Regions from separate parts of the Paenibacillus sp. F024 genome, predicted to be linked through region 1. Evidence: riboswitches for the same ligand, from Rfam matches in the RefSeq annotation. Region 1 holds a riboswitch; the other holds the start of a gene.
The links. Region 1 has a riboswitch for fluoride ahead of crcB (fluoride efflux transporter CrcB). Riboswitches for the same ligand answer to the same signal wherever they lie in the genome.
Positions count from the first base shown of each region.

Region 2: another riboswitch for fluoride. It lies ahead of crcB (fluoride efflux transporter CrcB); the one in region 1 lies ahead of crcB (fluoride efflux transporter CrcB).

Region 1 is NZ_JBVASZ010000004.1:77,071-88,689, reverse strand. It holds gene ACZYR9_RS06680 (sulfurtransferase TusA family protein) at 13-240, shown strand; gene ACZYR9_RS06675 (DsrE/DsrF/DrsH-like family protein) at 387-869, shown strand; gene ACZYR9_RS06670 (metal-sensitive transcriptional regulator) at 937-1,203, shown strand; gene ACZYR9_RS06665 (rhodanese-like domain-containing protein) at 1,312-1,671, shown strand; gene ACZYR9_RS06660 (rhodanese-like domain-containing protein) at 1,722-2,108, shown strand; gene ACZYR9_RS06655 (universal stress protein) at 2,423-2,842, opposite strand; gene ACZYR9_RS06650 (ribonuclease J) at 2,856-4,610, opposite strand; gene ACZYR9_RS06645 (helix-turn-helix domain-containing protein) at 4,633-4,800, opposite strand; gene ACZYR9_RS06640 (SulP family inorganic anion transporter) at 5,228-6,619, shown strand; partial or broken gene arsM (arsenite methyltransferase) at 6,629-6,767, shown strand; gene ACZYR9_RS06630 (cation:proton antiporter) at 7,210-8,376, shown strand; fluoride riboswitch at 8,426-8,484, shown strand; gene crcB (fluoride efflux transporter CrcB) at 8,530-8,916, shown strand; gene crcB (fluoride efflux transporter CrcB) at 8,913-9,272, shown strand; gene ACZYR9_RS06615 (arsenate reductase ArsC) at 9,382-9,804, shown strand; gene ACZYR9_RS06610 (ArsR/SmtB family transcription factor) at 9,825-10,136, shown strand; gene ACZYR9_RS06605 (arsenic transporter) at 10,151-11,563, shown strand; gene arsC (arsenate reductase (thioredoxin)) at 11,596-11,619, shown strand, end outside.
Region 2 is NZ_JBVASZ010000024.1:4,901-16,519, reverse strand. It holds gene tnpA (IS66 family insertion sequence element accessory protein TnpA) at 1-285, opposite strand, end outside; gene ACZYR9_RS20260 (hypothetical protein) at 389-583, opposite strand; gene ACZYR9_RS20255 (fluoride efflux transporter FluC) at 608-967, opposite strand; gene crcB (fluoride efflux transporter CrcB) at 974-1,363, opposite strand; fluoride riboswitch at 1,430-1,492, opposite strand; partial or broken gene ACZYR9_RS20245 (IS1380 family transposase) at 1,947-3,247, shown strand; gene ACZYR9_RS20240 (hypothetical protein) at 3,879-4,061, shown strand; gene ACZYR9_RS20235 (IS256 family transposase) at 4,088-5,305, shown strand; gene ACZYR9_RS20230 (carbonic anhydrase) at 5,576-6,085, opposite strand; gene ACZYR9_RS20225 (Na-translocating system protein MpsC family protein) at 6,190-6,555, opposite strand; gene ACZYR9_RS20220 (DUF2309 domain-containing protein) at 6,606-9,254, opposite strand; gene ACZYR9_RS20215 (NADH dehydrogenase subunit 5) at 9,251-10,786, opposite strand; partial or broken gene ACZYR9_RS20210 (transposase family protein) at 11,102-11,619, shown strand, end outside.

The DNA of each region.
Region 1 (11,619 bases):
GGATGTTTCAACATGCAAGCAGATCTTACTGTAGATACGAAGGGAATGGCATGCCCAATGCCGATCGTCAAAGCAAAGAAAGCGCTGGATGGGCTGCAGCCTGGACAAATCATGGAAGTGCTCTCCACCGACAAAGGCTCAGTCAACGATTTTCAGGCGTGGGTGAAGCAGACGAAGCATGAACTCATCAAGCATGAAGAAGATAATGGCGTTTATAAATTTCTTGTGAAAAAAGTGTAAACCTCACCCTGAGAGAAGCGAGCGCGTTTTAGGACGCGCTCGCTTTTTTTTTTGCATGTGCCACTTTGTGGGGGTTGCAATTCATCAATGACTGTTGTATTATACCTATAGGGGTATAAGTATAATAAAAAAAGGGGAAATCAAAGATGGAAACGACCAAAGAAAAAACAACAATCGTATTATTCAGCGGTGATATGGATAAAGCGATCGCGGCGTTTATTATAGCGAACGGTGCCGCGGCTTATGATCACGATGTCACGATTTTCTTTACGTTTTGGGGTCTCAATACGCTTCGCAAAGACGAGGTTGTAAAAACGGACAAGGGACTGCTCGAGAAGGCGTTTGGATGGATGATGCCGCGCGGCGCGAAGAAGCTCGGATTGTCCAAAATGAATATGGCCGGCATGGGTCCACAAATGATCAAGCATGTCATGAAGAAGCATAATGCACTAAGTTTGCCTCAGCTGATTGAACTTGCTCAGGAACAAGGCGTGAAGCTGGTGGCGTGCACGATGACGATGGACCTTCTTGGATTGAAACAGGAAGAATTGATTGATGGGTTGGAGCTTGCGGGCGTAGCCGGTTATTTGGGCGATGCGACAAACGCGAAGGTGAACTTGTTTATCTAAGGGTATGACGAATTATTTTTTTGACTTATAATATACCCATACACGTATATCATAGGAGGGTATAACCATGGATTACAATTATACAGAGCAAATGAAAACGCGTTTGAGAAGAATTGAAGGACAAGTGCGGGGGGTTCTTCGCTTAATGGAGGAAGGCCAGTCCTGTAAGGATGTCGTGAGCCAACTGTCCGCGGTTCGGAATGCCGCGGATAAAGCAATGGCACAAATTGTCGCCGAGAACTTGCAGCAATGCCTGCTTGAGGAACAATCGGCGGGCAGAGATACGAACAAATTGGTCCAAGAAGCTGTAGCCCTGCTGGTAAAGAGTCGATAATCCGGCCAAATGCCGGCATTACAGGTATCGAGGATGCGAGACGCTGCCGGATTTTGCGTAAGCGGAAGCACCGTTTGACTGCAATAACAACAGAAAAGAGGAGGACAGATGAATCTTATTCTTGTGCTGGTCACTGGATTTAGTTTCCTTTGGATCGTGCGGATCATCTGGCCTGTGGGCGGTTTGGTCTTTGTCGACTCAAAGGTCCTTAAGGAAACTTCAGAAATATCTCAAACCACGAAACTACTTGATGTCAGAGACGCGACGCACTTTCAAGAATGCCACGTCAATGGATCGATTAACATATCGATCGGCCGCCTGCCTTTTGTGTGGGGCAAAGAGCTCTCACCAAACGATTCGGTTCTCATCCTTGCAGACAGCCGCTATAAAAGCAAGAAAGCTGCACGAATCCTCAAAAGGCGGGGCTTCCACCAGTTATATGCGGTGCGCGATGCGTTTTGCGCATAACCGCTTTTCTGATTTGAGCGACAACCATCTAAGAAAGTGGGGGATCGATTATGGACAGCAGTACACTCATCAATATTGCGATTGGCATTTTAGTTATCTGGTTTGCTTATACTCGTTTTCGTCCGACCAAAGGTTTGAGGACGCTGAGGGACGCCGACTTTCAGAGCGAAATGAAAAATTCGCCTGACCGGCTGCTGATCGACGTGCGTGAACCATTTGAGTTTAAAAGCGGCAGCATTCCAGGTGCCAAGAACATTCCGTTGTCCCAGCTTAACGGGAGGCTCGGGGAGATTCCGAAGGAGAGCCATGTACTGCTCTACTGCAGAAGCGGCATGAGAAGCAAGAACGCCGCACGGATCCTCAGCAAGAACGGCTATACGAGGCTTGCTCATCTGCAAGGTGGCATTGGCGCTTGGAGTGGAAAAGTCACGAAATAAATGTGCTTTATTTGGAATCCTGAGTGATTTCTTAGGGTTCTTTTTATAAAAGTAGCAAGCCATCCGTAACGCCCGTATTGTGGTGGAGGGAAAGGTTAAGGACCAGTACGGTTTCGGCGGGGATCTTACTTGCCTTGGGATTAAGTGATACCGATGATAAAGCGAATTACAAGCCAAAAGTCTGTCAAAGATATCAAGCCTTCCCAGAAGGCATCCCTGATCAAACTATATCCCACGAAATAAATGCTGCAGAAAACCACATTAAGATTAAACAAAAAGACTGATCACCAAGAGGTGATTCAGTCTTTTTTGTGTTATTTCACAATCATAACAGGGCAATGTGCTCTCTTGGCCACTTTATGACTAACGCTTCCAAGAACCAGTTCCTGAAGGGCATTCAGACCTCTACTTCCAAGTACGATTAAATCAACCTTATTTTCATTCGCATATTTGACGATTTCAGGCCCAGGTTCCCCATGCAAAATTTTCGTTTCATACTTCACACCGGCCTTCACAGCTTTCTCTTCCACAGCGATGACCCGTTGTTTACGCACATCGGATCGATCCAGGTCATTCCAATGATGCAGCACGTCAGCTTTTACATGTTCTGCATCCAGTGCATAAATAATTTCGACAATGCTTTCTGGATCACAAGCGGCAATTTTGAACGCATGATCCGCAGCGCGCAGGGAATGTGCTGACCCGTCTGCAGCGATTAAGATTCTTTTATACATGATTTAAACCTCCTTAGGAGATATAACTGCCAATTTCTTTCTCCATGCTGATCACCGGAAGAATGATTGGATTTCTGCTTATTTTATTCACGAAATAGGAAGATAGGGCCTGTTTCAAATCATGTTCCAATCTATTCAAAGGAGGTTGTGGTTGCCGAGAAAGAATTTTCTCAAGAATCTTTTTCGTCTTGGAAGTGGCTTCACGAATCAGAGCAGTTGATTCTCTGACATAAATAAAGCCTCTGCTGATGAGTTCGGGTCCAGCAACGATAGTTGAGGCCGTATTCAAAACAACAACAACCATAATGATACCTTGGCTCGACATTTGATTGCGCTCATCAAGAAGGTCCTGATGAATATAGCCAGTATGTGAACCGCGTACGAGCCATTGGCCGCTTGGTACCTTTGGTCCGATTGCTGCCCTGTCTGATGAGATCTTTACGGTTTGTCCCAAATCCAATATAAAAATACGATCACGTGAAATACCGATTCGTTCAGCCAAATCCGCATGCTGCACAAGCATTCGATATTCACCGTGAATCGGAATGAAATACCTTGGTTTGACCATATTCAGCATCAATTTCAAGTCCTCTTGACAGCCATGACCGGATGTATGTATATCGATCAATGAACCATAGATCACATGCGCACCACTGCGAAATAACAAGTCAATCGTACGATTTATATTTTGTGTGTTGCCGGGTATAGGGGAGGAAGAAAACACAACCGTATCCCCATCATGAATGTGCACATGAGCGTGGCGACCTGAAGCTATTCGGGACAAAGCAGCATTGATCTCGCCCTGACTCCCTGTACAGAGGATAACAAGTTGGTTATCTGTATACTTGTGAATCTCTTTGACATCGATCAGCAGTCCTTTTGGGATGCGGATAATTCCGAGTTCCTGTCCAATTCGGAAGACGCGTTCCATGCTTCTGCCCAAAACGACAAGATGTCGGTTTAGTAAATCCGCTGCCTCCACAACTTGCTGAAGGCGATGCACATTGGAAGCAAAGGTAGCAAACAGAATACGTCCTTTGCAGGACAAGAAGGTATCTAAAATGGCCTTACCTACCGTTTTTTCCGATGGCGAAAACCCTGGTTTTTCACTGTTTGTACTGTCTGACAATAGAGCAAGCACACCATTACGGCCTAACTCAGCCATCTTGTGAAGATCCGCAGGATGATCTACGGGGGACATATCAAACTTAAAATCACCGGTATGCACAATGGTTCCTTGCGGTGTTTCGACTACGACCCCTAAGGAGTCTGGAATGCTGTGGGTAGTACGAAAAAAATGAACGCGAAGCGGTTCAAGATCGATAACCGAATCTTCATTTATTACATGCAGCATAGCCTGCTTATCAAGCTTATGCTCTTCTAGTTTGGCACGAACCAAGCCAATGGTCAAAGGAGCACCATAAACGGGTACATTCAGTTCCTTTAACACATAGGGCAGTCCGCCGATGTGATCTTCGTGACCATGGGTGAGAAAGATACCCTTTACTTTATCCCTGTTTTGGACCAAATACTCGAAGTTTGGAATGATGTAGTCGATGCCCGGCATATCGCTCCTGGGGAACATAACGCCGGCATCAATAACGACAATCTGATGGGCATATTCAACGACATACATATTTTTTCCGATTTCACTAAGACCGCCCAATGAAAAGATCTTTACGTCCTGTTTAGCGGCAATAGATTTTCTGCGTTTGGAGCGGACTATTGGGGATTGATTCTCTACTTCGGTGATCATCGGTTTACACATAGAGACATCCTTTCTGACTGACTTATAGACGCTCGCCGCGTTTTACCTTTTCGAGCGCTTCCTCAAGATCGATTTTACGAATACGCCAATGACGGCCAATTTTGAATGCTGGAATCCGTCCTGCATTGACTAATTTGTATGTGGACACTTCACTGATCTGCAGGTATTTCGCTACTTGTTCAATGGTCATAATCTCATGTTCCAAAATGAAAACTCCCTCTCACATCAAATTATTCATTTATTCATTATAGAGGGTTTAAAAACCGAGCGTCAAAGAAAAGTCTGACTTTTGGTAAACGAAAAGGGTAAAATGGTTATAGTCAATATAACTCAATTATACATGGTTTATATATAAATGCAATAAACGGAGATTTAACGAGAAAACACAAGAAAATCGACGAAAAATTAATTTGTTTGCGCTTTCATGGCTTTAAAGGTACCTTTTCATAAAAATATGCGCTTTGTATAATCCTTAAGGGAGAGCCATCGGACACCGACTTTTCTGAGAGTGGAAAGTCATAAAAATATTGCTACAGGAGGCATACGAATTGGCAACTAATGTAAGCAGCTTGAGAAAAACTTGGTTTTCAAATCCCAAAGCGAACATCTTAGCCGGAATGACCGTCGCACTTGCACTCATTCCTGAAGCGATTGCTTTTTCAATCGTAGCTGGGGTCGATCCCATGGTTGGTTTGTACGCATCGTTTTCGATTGCAGTCATCATTTCATTTTTTGGTGGACGGCCTGGGATGATTTCCGCCGCGACGGGAGCCATGGCCCTACTCATAGTTGGGCTCGTTCGAGACCACGGGGTGGAATTCTTATTTGCTGCCACAATATTGACGGGGATCATTCAGGTTATTGTCGGCTTTTTAAAACTGGGTAGGTTTATCAGCTTTGTGCCTCATTCCGTTATGACTGGTTTCGTGAACGCTTTGGCTATCCTTATTTTCATGTCTCAATTGACGCATTTTGTTGGCCAAGGTTGGGTTATGTACGGTTTGGTTGCGCTAACGCTTTTGATTATTTATGTACTCCCACGATTCAGCAAAGCGGTACCGTCTGCTTTGGTAGCCATCATTATCGTATCGGTCATCACGATCAGTCTAAAGATTGACGTGTTCACAGTAGGGGATATGGGAACCATTACGAGCTCCTTTCCGGTTTTCCACTTACCTAATTTTGTTCCATCCCTGGACAATTTATTGATCATTCTGCCATATTCCATCTCGCTGGCTTTAGTCGGTCTTCTGGAATCCTTATTAACCGCAACCATTGTTGACGATATGACAGATACAAGCAGCAATAAGGACAAGGAAGTGAAGGGACAAGGTATCGCTAACGTCGTAACGGGGTTTTTCGGAGGCATGGCCGGTTGCGCCATGATTGGCCAATCGGTCATAAACGTAAAATCCGGAGGCCGTACACGACTTTCCACCTTTGTCTCAGGTGTTTTTCTGATCTTCCTGATTATTGTTCTCGGCGATGTCGTTAAAGAAATCCCAATGGCCGCGCTTGTCGGTGTCATGATTATGGTCTCGATTGGAACATTTGACTGGCAATCGCTTATTCAGTTAAAAAAGATCCCATTTGGCGATTCACTTGTGATGATCGTCACGGTCAGTATCGTAGTTCTTACCCACGATCTATCTTACGGGGTTATGGCAGGCGTGCTGCTGAGTGCACTTATTTTTGCCTGGAGAATATCTAACCTGCGTATCACAAGCCGAATGCAATCGGACGGTCATAAGATATATTCGGTATCAGGGCAGCTGTTCTTTGCCACCACATCACATTTCGTTGATAAGTTTGACTACATGCACGACCCGGATAAAATCATCATTGATTTTTCGCATTCGCATGTATGGGACCACTCTGCGGTTAATGCTATCGCGAAAACAATTGCGAAATATCGTCAATTAGATAAGGATGTTACAATTTTAGGGCTAAATGAAGAAAGCAAACGGCTTATAGATAGAATTGGTATCGAATCGCCTAGCGGTCATTAAGGACAGTTCGGCGCAAATCTTGGTCTTGGCTGCGGCCATCCACCAACGATTGCCGAGCTACAGCTGGGGGAAGTCGTGCTAGAACCTCGGCTGCGGCGGTTTCGATTGTTTCCTGGCCTCGCGCCAAGTCGGAGAGGCCGGTCGCGTGAAACCGCAAACTAAATTCAATGTGAATTGCGACCCCTTATTTAGAAGGGGTCTTTTCTTTGTTCAGATCCAACACTGTTTCAGTGAATGAGCATTTTGCGATCGTTCCATTAGATCCGGGGGCAGTAGAAACTTGTTTTTCAAAGAAACAAATTGCCCATAATAAAATGCTCATGTTGTTCAACTCACGATTAACTTAGACCGAGAAAATTGCACGCACCGTATACCTTTATATTTTACGTTTTAAGAAGTCGGCATACTAATCATGTGGCTAGGGATATACTTAGGTGTTTATCTGTCTTAAAACGCATAATAAAGCCTTTAAAAACGATATTTTTTATTGACCTAAAAACATTTTTAAATAAATAAATTATGTGTTATCATGGCTTCAGTTTAAGCCCATACGAACCATTAGACGTAATCATGAAGGAGAGACTCAACGAATGGAGTTTGTTTTGTACCTTGTATTAATCTTACTTTTTACCAAAATTTCTGGACACGTATCCGTCCGTTTAGGACAACCTGCGGTACTAGGCAAATTACTCGTCGGCATTATTTTAGGTCCTGCGGTACTTGGCTGGATACAAGACGGGAGTTTCATTCATCAGTTTGCTGAAATCGGTGTTTTATTGCTGATGTTTATTGCCGGACTGGAAACCGATATGGACCAGCTGCGAAAAAACTGGAAGCCTGCTTTCGCTGTAGCGGTTGGCGGCATCATTCTCCCTTTTGTTGGCGGCTATGGGGTAGGGGAATTGTTTGGTATGTCTCAAGGACATGCGTTATTCCTTGGTGTGCTATTCAGCGCCACCTCCGTCAGTATTTCTGTTCAAGTGTTAAAAGAAATGAATCAGTTGAATTCGCGAGAAGCGACTACGATCCTGGGCGCGGCAGTTGTGGATGATGTATTGGTTGTGATTTTGCTGGCCGTCTTGACTAGCTTCCTTGGAACAGGGGCCGATGTTTCTTTGGGACTTGTGATTGGTAAAAAACTCTTGTTCTTTATCGGAGTTTTTGTAGCCGGGTGGTTAATTGTCCCAAGAGTTTTAAAATGGCTTTCGAATATCCGAGTGACCGAGCCCGTTATTGCCACAGCCTTAGTGGTCTGCTTCGCATTTGCCTATTTCGGGGAACTCATGGGGATGGCCGGAATTATTGGGGCTTTTGCTGCTGGACTAGCGATCTCACAAACGCCCTTTAAACACCATGTGGAACAAAAAATTGAGCCGATCGCGTATTCCATTTTTGTTCCTGTCTTTTTTGTAAGCATCGGCCTTAACGTTTCCTTTGAGGGTGTGGGAAGTCAGATTGGGTTTTTGGTGGTGCTGACCGTATGTGCCGTCATCACAAAATTAGTTGGCGGTGCATTTGGGGCAAGACTGACCGGGTTTAATATGCGTTCTTCATTAGCCATTGGATCAGGTATGGTCTCCAGGGGAGAAGTGGCTTTGATTATTGCAGCTACCGGCTTACAAGCTGGATTACTTCTGCCGCAATACTTCACGTCAATTATCATTACGATCATCTTGACCACGTTGATTGCCCCTCCAATGTTGAAGGTCATGTTTATGGGGTCTAAACCATTAAAAGAAAATGAGGGAACGTTGTAGACGTTTCATTCGTTGACGCGCATTTATTTGTAGCATAAAATGAATCTGATCTTCAAACGGCGATGGAGTTCGCCATAACCGCCTTGTGCTAATGACTCCTACCAGTGTTTTTGTGCTGGTAGGAGTTTATTTTTTGATGAAAGGAAGTTGTGCATGAATGTTGTTGCGCTTGTCATTGGCGGGTTCATTGGGACGATCCTGCGATATGCGACTGGGGATTTCATTCCTCCATTATCAAACGGGTTCCCACTTGGCATTTTAATAGTTAACTTCTTGGGCTGCTTCTTATTAGGATGGTTTTTTACGGTTACGTTGGAGCGCTGGAACATTCGTCCTGAAATACGACTTGGTTTAGGTACTGGCGTGATCGGGGCTTTTACCACGTTCTCAACGTTTTCGGTCCAAACGGTTGATCTTATGCAACATGGGCACTTCTTTGTCGCCGCTTTGTATGTTCTCTTAAGCATCATTGGCGGGTTACTGCTGACTTTTGCCGGAGTCCATTTGGCCAAAGTGCAAAAGAGAGAGGGAACGGCATGATTTGGCTTATTGGTCTTGGCGGCGTTCTAGGAACGCTCTCTCGTTTTTACCTGGGGAAATGGATAAGCGCCAAGGGAAAATCAACGTTTCCTTGGGGAACATGGGTGATTAATTTAACCGGCTCATTTACACTAGGGATATTCTTTTCCCTACACACGAACCATGCGATTTCGGACTTGGTTTGGCTGATAGTCGGCACAGGGTTTTGTGGTGCATACACGACGTTTTCGACATTTGGCTACGAGACAAGCCAACTTGTACAAAAAGGGGAAGTCGTAAAAGCTGGGGTTTATGTGGTGACTTCCGTGCTGCTGGGGTTATTAAGTGCTTTTTTAGGTATTACTTTACTAAGATGATCTGGTATTAATCGCAATTGTTTACAAACCTTTCACAATATAATTCGTTGATTATATAAGTACATTAATATATATTTATTACATAATTCCTTTGATGTGAGGTGAATATATGGATAAGCCGCTGCGCATGTATTTCTTGTGTGTTCATAATCGGTGTAGAAGCCAAATGGCCGAAGCATTCGCCAAACATTACGCTGGAGAAAAAGTGATCGCTGGCAGCGCGGGCGTGGAAGAAAGTACAATTCACCCGTTAACGGTTCAGGTCATGAAAGAAGTAGGCATCGATATATCGGATCAACAATCGAAACGAATTGATATGAAAGCTTTCATCAGTTCCCAAATCGTCATTAAGCTTTGCGAACAAGTGAATGAAAAATGCCCCATTGTGCCTTTTGGCATCATGAATGTGCAGTGGGATATCCCTGATCCAACTCCAAACCAGGGCGAGGGGAGCATTGAAGAATTTCGGGCCGTTCGCGATTTGATTCAAGAAAAAGTACTGCAGCTGTTAAAAGAGCAAAAGATCGTATAGCGAGTGAAGGGAGGTATTACATGGAACAAATCAATGAAATGGCAGAGAATTTTAAACTGCTCGGTGACAAAACCCGGCTCACGATGATGGCTTTATTGAAGGAACAACCCCTTTGTGTTTGTGACATCGTGGACTTGCTCGAAACGTCACAGCCCAACGCCAGCCAGCATCTGCGTAAATTAAAATCAGCGGGTCTTGTGAACGAAACGCGTAAAGGACAATGGATTTATTATTCCTTGAATATAGAAGACAAACCCTACATCCAGGCGGTTTTGGGCTATATTCCATCGTTAAAAGAAAAAATTGATCAATTAAAAAATGATTGCAACTAGTGCAGGAGGATTACATGGCTATCACGGCGTTTCTTATATTTTTAGTAACCCTAACTTTTGTAATATGGCAACCCAAAGGATTAAATATCGGCTGGTCGGCAAGTGCTGGAGCGATTCTTGCTTTAATTTTCGGCGTGGTCAGCTTCGCTGATGTGGGTACGGTAACCGGCATTGTGTGGAATGCGACATTGGCGTTTGTAGCCATTATTTTAATCTCATTGGTGCTGGATGAAATTGGATTTTTTGAGTGGGCAGCGTTACATATGGCGCGGCTGGCACGCGGAAACGGTATTCTTATGTTTGTGTTTATCATCCTGCTTGGATCGGCGGTCGCAGCGCTATTTGCCAACGATGGCGCGGCTTTGATCATCACGCCGATTGTACTGGCTATGGTTCGGGCGCTTAAGTTTGATGAAAAGATGATTCTGCCGTTTATTATGGCGAGTGGATTCATTGCCGATACGGCATCCTTGCCGCTTGTCGTCAGTAACTTGGTGAACATTGTGTCTGCCGATTATTTCAACATCGGTTTTGCGGAATACGCGAGCCGTATGATTGTTCCGAATTTCTTTTCCATCATCGCGAGTCTGCTGGTGTTGTATCTGTATTTCCGCAAAAGCCTCCCGAAAAGCTACAATCTTACCCAGCTTAAAAAGCCAAGTGAAGCCATTAAGGATATGAGGCTGTTTAAATTATCTTGGGTCATTTTAGCTGCGCTGCTTGTTGCGTATTTCGTCAGTGAATTTTTCTCGATTCCTGTATCCATTGTAGCCGGGATCGCCGCGATTGCCTTTTTGATCGCTGCGAGAAAAAGCCCAGCGATTCATACCTGGAAGCTTGTGAAAGGTGCGCCATGGGCCGTTGTCATTTTCTCCATTGGTATGTATGTGGTCGTTTATGGCTTGCGAAACGCCGGTCTTACCGACGCGTTAGGCAGCGTCATTCAAGCGGTCGCAGACAATGGGCTGTTCGCGGCGTCGATAGGTATGGGCTTTATTGCAGCAATCCTGTCGTCCATTATGAACAACATGCCAACGGTCATGATCGATGCACTGGCGATCCAAGGCACTCAAACCGATGGGTTCATTCGTGAAGCGCTGATCTATGCCAATGTGATCGGTTCGGATTTAGGGCCGAAAATTACTCCGATCGGCTCACTGGCAACTCTGCTTTGGCTGCATGTGCTGTCCACGAAAAATGTGAAAATCAGCTGGGGGTATTACTTTAAAATCGGGATTATTTTAACCGTTCCAACGTTGTTGTTTACCCTCATAGGTCTTTACTTATGGCTCTATGTCATCCAAACATGGAACGTGAATGTATGGGTATGTATTGTGGCGATTGTCGTTGTACTCGTTGTTGTTGCGATGATCATTAAAAGCATATTGGCAAGCAAACAAACCAAAAGAGGGCATCAAGGCGCTTAACGAATTCATATAAAAAAAGGAGATTTATTACCATGGAGAAAAAACCCCTGATTTAC
Region 2 (11,619 bases), on a different contig from region 1:
ACGAAGGATGATGGCCGCTTGCTCCTGACTCACTTCGGGACGTGGAGAGTTCATCCGTAGTGAGGAAGGGACAGGGACCAGAGTTGATTCATTCGGAGAAGAGAAGGCAGGGAGAGATTCACAAGCAGTTTCACGGATTTTACGGAGCCAGTAGTAATAGCTTTTCACACTGATTTCATGATCGGCACACCAGCGAACCACGGTCTGGCCACAGGAACGGCAGTCACGAATGATCTCGGTCCACTGCTGGAGTCTATAACGATTCCTCATCTCTAAAGTTTGCAATTGGACACACTCCCATTAGAGTTTTTCGAGTAGAGTCGAAAAACTCCAACGACTACTCTAACGGAATTGTCTCAAAATCTAAATGGGATTGGAATACACCTTCTTATTTGACGCTTACGTTGGATAACGGGACCGATTCAACAATATGTCTCCTTCGATCATCGCCAAGTACCCACACGAATCCAAGCCATATAGCAAATAACTCCAAACCGTATTTGCTTACAAGTACCATAATCGAATCGAGCCAAATAAGATGTCCTGACAAATCGTTAATAAATTGAAAAATAGCATAATTCATAGCGGCAATCCTCCTGATGTTCGTCTAGGTCCACAAATGCCCGAGTACATAACCTAATGCGCAGAAAGCAATTCCAGAAATCACACTGATAGACACATAAGAGACAATAGAGCGCCATTTATATAGTCGGCGGATCTGTACAATTTCGTACTGGAATGTAGAAAAAATTGTGAAGGCTCCTAAGAAGCCCGTTCCCATAAGGGCGGTAAGATGTAAATTCAAAGTCAGCCCATACAAAAGGCCGAGTAAAAAGGAGCCTGCCAGATTTACAGTCAACGTTCCGAAAGGAATCGATGATATTGATCTTCGACTAAACGCATCCACGACAGCAAATCGGCTAATCGCCCCAATAAACCCACCAATGCCTATCCATAAAATATCCATTAACGTTTACTCACTTTCCTGCTGGATTCTGCCTTTCTCATAGTTACCCAGGCGTATACCTAAGCTTGTGAACAGGTAACCGCCGAGCAGGCTTGCTGCAATGTAGAGCAATGCTAATCCATAATGTGCTGATTGAAGCAATGTTACATTTTCATAACTAAAGGTCGAAAACGTAGTGAACGACCCAACAAATCCTGTTCCGAAAGAAGAGCGGAAGTGCGGATGTACCAAATATCTTGTCGTGGTCAGCGTATAGAAGAGAGAAAGTAAGAAACAACCCAATAAATTAATCGTTAGCGTGTGAACCGGAAATGCTTGTCCAAAACGTTCTCCTATCCAAATGCCAAGTGAATAGCGGCTAATAGCGCCGAGCGTTCCGCCGACACCGAGATACACATAAATCAAATCGACCCCTCCTTTCCAATTATTCACATAAAAAGACAAACTCCTACCAGAATAAGAATTCTGGTAGGAGTCATTAGCCGTTACCGGCGGTTTATGGCGAACTCCATCGCCTTTTGAACATATTATTTATTTTAGTTGAAATTCCCGTTCAAGTCAATCTTTATTTGGCATCTTTATTTGGCACGAGTTATAAGGAGCCAGTGATAATATTTCGCAAATCGATCAACAAAAGCTTGGTACGGTGTGCGTTCAGCTTGTGCTTCTTCAACAAGGTGTATAATTTTCGAAATCGTCGTATCCTCGACTCGCTACGTTACTTTAACTTTAAGCATTACTTCTTCGCTCAATGTGCCAGTAAACAATTCATCACATTCAAATAGGCATTTGATTGTATCAAAAAAAAGGAAGCCGCGGAGGGTAGTTTTTGGGCAAGCAGTTCCGATTTTGCTCTAAAAATGAAATCAACCTGAATTTCGAAAGTACGACTCTTTGAAAACGTGAAAAGGGCTCCGAATCTTTGGTAGAATGGTGTTTGTCCAGAACAACATCACCCAAAGAGAGGAGCACCTTTTAGGTGAAGTCTACCACACACGTCAGCAAAATCAAGACCGAATTTTCGTTGCAAAATGCCACGAGCTTCGGCGGCATCAAAATCTTTCTGGCCTACCTTGAAAAAATCAAGCTTGCCGAGGCCATGCGGAACCTCTCTGGCGGCAAAGCGCACAACGCCATTTTCCCTATTCATCGCATAGTACTCTATCTCATCATCGGCTGGATGCTCGGCTGCGAACGGATTTTCCACTTCCGCAAGTTGCAGCATGACGCGCTGCTGAACCGCTTTCTCGGTGATCGCTGTCCGCACCACAGCCTGCTGTACAAGGAGCTGGGGCGGCTAGGCCGGTCATGTCCGCAGCTGCCGGCTGAACTGCGGATGCTAAATCTGGAAATCATCCGGCCGTGCCTGCCGACCGACCTCATTCTCGATCTGGATTCCACGGTGGAGACCGTCTACGGCGATCAGGCCGGCGCAGCCAAAGGCACGAATCCGCACAAGCCTGGGCGAAAAAGCTATCATCCGTTGCTGGCCTTTGAAGGCCAGACCCGCTTGAACCTGAATGCGGTGCTTCGCCCCGGCAACACGCACTCTTCTACCGACGCTGCCGACTTCCTGCAGCAAACCTTCGAACTTCTCGGCGAGCGCAAAGTGAAGTACGCCCGGTTTGACAAAGGCTTCGGCGGCGAGGACTTTTACAGCCTGTGGGAAAGCAAAGGAATCGGCTATGTCGGCAAGCTCAAATGGACCCGGAGGCTTGCCGCAGAAGTTGAAGCCTGCCGTTACTGGACGCGCTATGTCGACGAGGACTGGATCATTGAAGGGATAACCCTGATCTACAAAGCGACGTCCTGGCAAAAGCCCCGCCGCGTGGCGGTTATTCGCAAGGCACAAGTGTTTGACGACGGCCAGGGCTGCATCGTGTTCGACACGGACTGGCAATACGAAGCGATCGTGACCAATCTGGAATGGGTGCCGATTGATTTGTGGCGCTTCTACAATCAGCGTTGTTGCATGGAGAATTACATCAAGGAAGCCAAAAACGGATTCTCCATCGATCGCATTGCGACAAGCGATTATAAAGCCAACGAATTGGATTTGTTGATCAAGTTGCTCGCTACAATTTGTTTGAACGCTTCAAGCTGGACTGCTGCGAGCCCGTGCATCAGGGCTATACGATTTCCCGTTTCCGCCTGGAGTTCTTTCATTGCGCAGCGACTCTCATTCGGCACAGTCGCGCCATAGTGCTCAAGCTGATGAAAGACTTCGCCGGTCGCTATGCCTGGAAGCGCATCGAAGCAAGAGTAGCCTTACTGGAATGACATTCTCCAAAATTTCACATGGAAAATGAGGTCGCCCTTTCAGTGGGGAGGGGGAAAAACTATCCGCTGCATCATAAATTCAGTTCGTGGACCTGGGCAACTCCCTTCTTTTTACATCTCATAATCCCACTGCTCCAGTACTTGACCTTGATCTTATGGGCTTTCGAAATTCAGGATCAATATTAGAGGGACATTATTCAAACCCTCATTGCTCCTTGAAAACTGAATACAATCTTATCCGGTACGTTCCCCGCATGGCCTGGAAGGATAGCCGCGTTGCAGGCGCGCCACGACCATATGCCGATTCTTATTTTCGCATGTTTTTTCATCAGAAGCGGTAACCTGCGAGCGATTTCGCCAATGCTATCCATAAATGGTGGTTCCATTTAAGGCGAAGACCCATGCGGAGGGATAATGATACTTCCGTCCAGCCAAAGCTCATCGCAATGGGGGCGGCTTGCAGCGATCCTGGAAGAGGCTTGAAGCCTATGAGGACGGTTAACCACTGTCCGCCGGATAAGGTTGGAAGAGAAGCAACCAAAATAGAGGCGGGAACAGAGATGCGCACACGCGGTTACGTTTGTTGCGCATCTCTGTTTTTCAGCTTTGCTGGATTAATGGGAGGACAGTTATGAACCATAAACTCATTCGATACAGCATGCAAATCGCTATGATAAGACAACTGCTGGCACTATCTTTGATTACCGAACACGAATTTCATTTGATAAAGAACAAAACAATGCGGGAGATGAAGAAGTTGCCCATGAAATGCGGCGCTTCGAGAGGGCGTAAAAAGTTTTGTGTAAATGGTTAAACTTTCCATTAAGGAGATGATCATTTATGCAAGACTTGAAGGACAAAACGATTAAGGAACTCGCAAAAGATTGCCGTACAGTTGAAGATGTACATGAAATGCTGAAGAATTTATTTAAGGATACGATCCAGCAGTTGTTTGAAGCGGAGATGGATGATCATTTAGGCTACAGCAAACATAGCTCTGACGGCGACAATACGGGAAATAGCCGCAATGGATACAGTAAAAAGACAATCAAAACGAAGTTTGGTAATACCGAACTTAACGTCCCCCGTGATCGAAACAGTGAGTTCGAGCCTCAGATTGTTAAAAAACATGAAACGAGTGTTAACGGCTTAGAGGAACAGATTATCGGTCTGTATGCTAAAGGAATGTCAACTCGTGACATTGAGGACCACATGAAGGATTTGTATGGCATTGATGTGTCTCCTACAATGATCAGTAAGGTTACCGATAAGATCATGCCACTGGTGTCTGAGTGGCAGTCCAGACCGCTTGAAAGGGTCTATCCTATCGTGTTTTTAGATGCGATTCATTTCAAGGTTCGTCAGGACAACCGCATCATCAATAAGGCGGCATACAGCGTTCTGGGCATCAATATGGCGGGGCAGAAGGATATTCTTGGCATTTGGATCGGAGAGCATGAGAGTGCCAGCTTCTGGTTGAACGTATGTACGGAGTTAAAAAGCCGCGGCGTTGAAGATATACTTATCGCTTGTAAAGATGGTCTAGCTGGCTTTTCCGAGGCTATTCATGCTGCATTTCCTCGAACGCAGATTCAATTGTGCGTCATTCATCAGATTCGCAACTCTATGAAATACGTTCCCTTCAAGGAAGAGCGTGCAGTCTTGGCTGATTTGAAAAAAGTGTATCAAGCTCTTACGCTAGAAGAGGCTGAAACTGCTTTCGCTGCTTTCAAGGAGAAGTGGGGCAAGAAGTACCCTATCATTATTCGCTCTTGGGAGAATAACTGGATTGAACTAACGGCTTATTTCAGCTATCCGGCGGAAATACGAAAAATGATCTACACGACCAATATTATCGAAGGTTATCATCGTCAACTTCGAAAGGTAACCAAAACAAAAACGGCTTATCCGTCAGACGATGCTTTGCGGAAGATCATCTATCTTGCCACAATCGATGCATCCAAAAAATGGACTATGCCGCTTCGAAGTTGGAAAGAATGTATATCACAGCTTGCCATCCATTTCGGAGACCGGTTGCAAGCGGAATTGTCTGCATAACGCTCACTTTTGAGCCAGGCTTGACATGGAGCCTCTGCGGGCATGATTCCTTGCGCTCGGGCGATACCTCCTAAACTCGTATCGCCATGGCTATTGAGCCTATCATGCCCGCCCCTCCATGTAAAGCCTTCCTGAGTTACTTTGATTTTGGTAAAACCCATTTACACAAAAAAAATTACACTCCCCGTCAAACAATTCTCCAAGGTGCTACATGTCAGGATTTTTGCGCAAGAGTCGAGTTATTCTTAATAGCTTAACAACATTATTGTCTTAGGAAATGTTAATTTCTGATACTTTTCCATCCATCTTGTCAATCAATAATCCGTGAACTTGAACATCAGATGGCATCAACGGATGTTGGCGAATCATATTGACACTTTTCTGTATGCCTTCAGTTGAAGTTTTGCTGCCCTCTAGCCATTCACTTAACTTGATTCCTGGGAATTCTGGCGTGCAATGTTCAAAATGATAATGGATTGTTCGTAATTTCTCTTTTAATTCTTCGTTTCCATATATTTTTTTAAGTAATTCTTGTCTTTCTGCTTTATTGACCGAGTCACCTTTTTTCCCGACTACAAAAATTTCCTTAACTTTTTCTTCATATACAGCAATTATTATGTCTCGCATCGCATCACAAAAATGTTGTGAAATAACTGGCCCATCTATTTGTAGGATCAACATGCTATCCGGATGGATATTGACCGTCTGATGTAATAACAATTCCATATTATCTTCCATTCCGATCACAAATAATACTTTCTTGTTTTCAACTGAATTCATAGGATAACCTCCCTTGTTTTGGGGATTTAGACCAATGAACAGAACAATTTTGAACAGAACCAGCCGTACAACGAACCTGATTTGTATATTGCCGTCAGTATTCTTTATAATAATTTATTTGTTAAATCATCCGAGAGCCGAAAGACCATGATTCGTTCTCCGGTTCTTGTGCTAATGTCGGTATGAAAATTCACGACTTCAAGACCGGTAATATTCAAAATAATCTCTTTAAGATCCTCGATACCTGATTCAACCAAACTTGTTCGGGTGTTTTTTATAGATAAAATCCCTTCTTTATCTTTACAAAGGGAGTATTCTGCCGGGGTAAGTATCCCGCGCAAAGTAACAATAATCATATCCCGTAAAATATCGGATTTAACCGTTAGAGAACCGCGTCCAAGATACTCTTTTTCCCAATGAGTTAAAGCTCTGCTTACTTCAGCTTCAATCATACCTTTTGATTTATTCATATCGTTTCTCCCCACTAACTATAAGTACATATTGGCAATCACATGTTTAATTACCAAGTATTCCAGTATCCCTTTGGATCCAAATTTGCAAGTCGTACCCATCCGTTTTGAACCTTTTGACGGAACGTATGATCATGATCCAGCAACCGCTTCACATCCTCCTGGGGTGCTTCGATGAGAACCAGCAAACGCAGAGAAGGATGATAGAACTCTTGATCCGATTTCATCACAGACTGCCAAGGAAGTCCAGTCAACAAGTCGCTCGCATTTCCTTGCATGACGCCGATTCCGGCGGTGACGGTTTGAGTTGCCTTATTTCCACTACCATAATAATGCGGCGCTACGGTAGACGCATAATATTGAAGGTTTATCCATTGAGCCACCGTCGCCGGCCCGGCAATAATGTTCGCAAGCAGCGTACCATCATGATCCTTCTGCCAGTCATAATTGTGTAGAAAAACTCTTCCTTCCAAATTGCACTCCTTAGTAAGCCGGCGACTTCCAATGATAAATGCAGCGTTTCGTGCGAGTCCCCATTCAGGGCGCAGTTCACTCCAATCTTCCGCAAAACGTTGCATCTCGGTCGTCGCCTTACCAAATTGAGGCGCGAGATTGGGCAATTTCGACAATTGCTCTTTATTTACACGTTCCGTAACCTTTGGCAATACTGCACAAATTCGGTCAAATGCATGTTGGGCCGCTTTTGAGAGTTTGGGAACATATACCCAACGTAATTCATTAATGGTCGTGATATGCTCGGCAGCCACGAATACTGTCTCTTCCGGAATTACAATCCCGTTGTGTGCCAAGGTATTCCTTACGTTTGGAAGGTTACACAAGCTGGCTAGAACTCGTGCGTTAAAACGGCCCGATGCCCCTCCACATGCACCGCAGTCTAACGAGGAAGCATACGGATTGTTGGTGCTGTGGCTACCATGACCGCAAATCACTACTAATGGAGCAAAGTGATCGGTTAGCCCCATCATTTTCAGCGCTTGCCGGGCGTAATGCACCTTCTCTTCTTCAGAAAAACCAACCGGGAGTTCCGTTTCCGATTGCTCATAATCCAACGACAGCTCTGTAGAAGGTTTACGTAGCCATGCTTGTCGAATCTGTTGGAATACGCGACCTGCTTCCCGCGGGAAAAGACTGCGCCCCAACATCTGGAGACTAAGCCATGGACCGCTTACCTCCGGCAACAATAAGCTTGTAAGCAGGTTTTGTTTCATCATTTGAAACGTATGCTTAAGTGAGTTTACCGACTGCAGACGTTGTAGATATCGATTGGATTCAAATTCAGAAGCAAGCTCCTTTACTTTGCACTGCGGTTCGAGAATAACCGGTAAGGAGAAATGGCCATGTTTGCTCCCAAGTTCAACCGTCTCAATAGGCAATCCGAAAAAACCGGCAACTCCATACGTGGCAAAAGGACCTTCTTTTTCAAGTGCGCGCCGAAAAGGCTCTGAACGTGTATCAATACAAAAAGCAAATTGTGCCATTACAGACTTTACATCGTTTGATACACATGGTTTCGATGAGATCTTTGCTTTCAGTTGCTCCTCGTATGTTTGTTCCCACGCTTCCAGCCAAATCCGTCTTCGGAGTATATCATCAAAACGATACGCAAGACTCAGACGCGCTTTTTGCTCCGAAGAAGACAACGCCGACCATTCTTCAATGGACAAGTCCCCCCAATGAACCCACGCCGCGATCAACGGAACCAGCCTTAATGCATATTCCGATTTTTGCTGAGTTAAAGGCAAATAAGGTTTGATGAATGCTTGTTCCATGGAAATGCGAACAGCCAAATATTCCAATAACAGTGACTTCTCTTCGGTAGATTGCTGTGAACGCCAAAGCATCATTCCCGCCCATCCTGGTAAAGAAAGCAGATGGGCCTCAAGATACCTCTGTATGAGTGGCTGGGAAATTTCAAGCGCCGACAGAGCCTCCAATAAAGCTTCGTGTGCCTCTTGCGGACATTTACTTAATTGCTTGCGTTGCGATGGACGAAGTGCCGGATCGTACTGAACAAGGCGGCGCCAGGAGCGAAAGAAACCTTCCTTGCGATTGGGCATGGACCAGGCTGCCTGAGACTCGTCTAGGTACAATTTACACCATTTAATTACGTGGTGATCCAGATAGCTGGCCACATTGACGCCTTGTTGCCGTTCCACATGAAAACTCAAGGTTTGCATCGGTTGTTCCTCAAAAAACTGAAATGTCAGATGGCTCAGTTTCTTCGCCAAGACCGTTAATTCCGGTGCTTCTAGAACTTGGGCAGGCAGATTATCCAACCGAAGCGCGGCGCGACAAAATTTCTCAACGACTTCTCTTGGCAAATCAAGAGACTGTGAATCAAGCCAATGTCGGAAATTTGTTTCAAGATATTCCGGATCAATTTCCCCTCGATTCTTCGCGTCCTTCAGAATAGAAACATTAGGATATATATCTACATCGCAAACGGCTTTGAACCAACGTGCGACCTGTTCGAATGATTGCTCTTCCATCCCCGCCCAGGGATGACGGGCCGCAAATACTGAGATCGGTCCCAAGGGTGCGATGACTCGACTTGCAGACTTAACCAAATCGTGAATAGCGGGTTTAGAATCGGGAATCAGACCTTGATCAAATTGATCCGTTATTGCCGCTACCTCTTCCAATTCTGATTGTTCGAGTAATGTTAATGATTCGATCATTTCTTATTCCCTCCTTTAGACATACTCAAAACAAGAAACTTTGGATGGCTTTCGACCGAATTGGGATGAGGTTCACTCAATCGTACGAGCCATAGATACAACGCAGCAAAAGAGGTGGAAGAATGATGGCGAGTTGACCAAAAAACAACAGCATTGCCGGATAGTAAAATAAATAGAACCAAAATGAGCAATGTTGCAGACGGAAGTACTACTTCCGAAACGGCTCCATGCAATAGATCCTTGAAAGCTGCATGGATGATGTTAAAAACGATTGTCACTCCAGCTATTAGAGAAAAGCCAACAATTCGCCCAATATGCCCGTGCCCCGAAGTCACAAGCTGTGTCCATGCAATCGACACGGACCATCCCAGAAGTAGTGCGCTAATTAAGTCATGACCCGTTCCATTGTCATTTATCCAATAACAGAACCCCACTGCCAGACCTAAAAGACCCCCTGCCGTATTCCATATAAGTGGCGAATGGCGGGTTGTAGGATTAGTTCGCTTATAGTGATGAACAACTGAACCTGCCTGCAAAAAAAGGGTGGATTTAAATAGGCCATGTAACACTGCATGAATGATAGCTGCCAAATAAGCACCTAATGCACATTGAATCAGCATGAAGCCCATCTGGGCAATCGTAGAACCGACTAACTGACGTTTATAGTCAACCTGGACCAAAATCATTCCTGTTCCCAGTAAGACGGAAAAACCCGAAAGAACGATCAAAAAGATTTGGGCTAAATCGCCGCTAAATAGCGGTGCGAATCGAGTCAGTAGTATTCCACCGGCATTCACTATACCCGCATGCATCACTGCGGAGACAGGCGTTGGAGCAACGACTGAATCCAGTAACCAGCGTTGAAAAGGGTATTGCGCGGCAGGAATCGCCACTGCGAACACCATCAGTAAATTTATGCCGGTTTTCTCCCACGAGCCAAGGTTCGTTAGACTGTCTTTGGCGAGCACAAAAGATAGCTGCCAGTGTCCAGTCGCTTGTGCGAGCCAGATGATGGCCAACAACATCATCAGCCAACTAAGCGTCAACCATTGCCCGGAACGCGCGATCGCAGTTTTAGCTGCTTGCCACTTTTTATTTAAACTTATGAGCCATGTGATTCCTAACAGAGTGAATCCCCAGAAAACCATAAGCCAACGAAGATCATCGCTTAACCAGGCGACTGAGGCAGAACCTGTAGTGAAGGTGAAGAGCGCAAAATATTTTCTGTAATTACGGTCACCAAGCAAATAACGGATGGAATAACGCTGTATTACAAAACCAATGGTGAGGACAAATAATGCTGTCAACCAAGCCAGGGGATCAAGGTGCCATGGACCATAAATCTTATTCGTTTTTAAAGTAACAAGATTCAACAGCGACATTAAGGGGGATAATCCATATATGCCAACATGGAAACGAACAAATTTTAAGGGAACGCGCGGATGCAGCATAAAAAGCGCGCTAAATAATGAAAGCGAAAGGGTTACAAAAAAGGTTATCGTTAATGAATTAGAATTCAGCAAAGTTAACATCTGACTTCCTCCAATGATCCAGGAAACTGTTTATTCCATCACACACATTTGAATTTTTTCAACAAAAAAACCGACAAATCCAGAATTTAATGGCCGCTTTTAACGCCATTAAATTCCGAAAATTGTCGGTTTACTATCAACTAACCAGTATTGGTTTTTTGAAAAGTCTACCTTGTTTTTTCAAACAAAATAATACCACTTGATTAATGTTCTGTCAAGAACGGAACGCCGTGAATCGTGCTTTCGTTGTGCTGTGATAATGTCACCTTGTAACTGTTCTGAGATAGTGTCACCAAGAGACAGAAGACAGCGACATTGACGAAAGCAGAACTGAAGAAGGCAATTGTGGAGAAGAAGTTCCTTGACGGACAATTGACCAATTCTGAAGGAGCAGCGGCACTTGGGTTGACCCTTTGGCAAGTGATTCGGTTCAGGCGAAGGGGGATCACAGGCGCTGGCACACCGCAATCGGGAATGAAATCCGCAACACGCATTATCGAAAGAACGGGCGGTGGCGTTCTGCGTAGTACTATGGCAATAACAACTGTCATTTTGCAGAGCTTCTGGAGGAGCACAAGTCCATACAACAGAGCCCGTCGAGTGTTCGCCGCATCCTGCTGGAAACGGGGATTAAGCAAGCCAAGCAGCGGCGTAGAAAGAAGGCCCATCAACCGCGCCAGCGTAAATCGCAAGCTAGGTTGCTCTGGCAGATTGTCGCGACGCCTTCGCTTTGCTGGAAGATCGGACACCAGCCTTTACGCTTCATGCTGCTATCGACGATGCGACGCACCGTAGCCGGTGCCGTGTTCCGGCCCATAGTATGCCACTAAGTG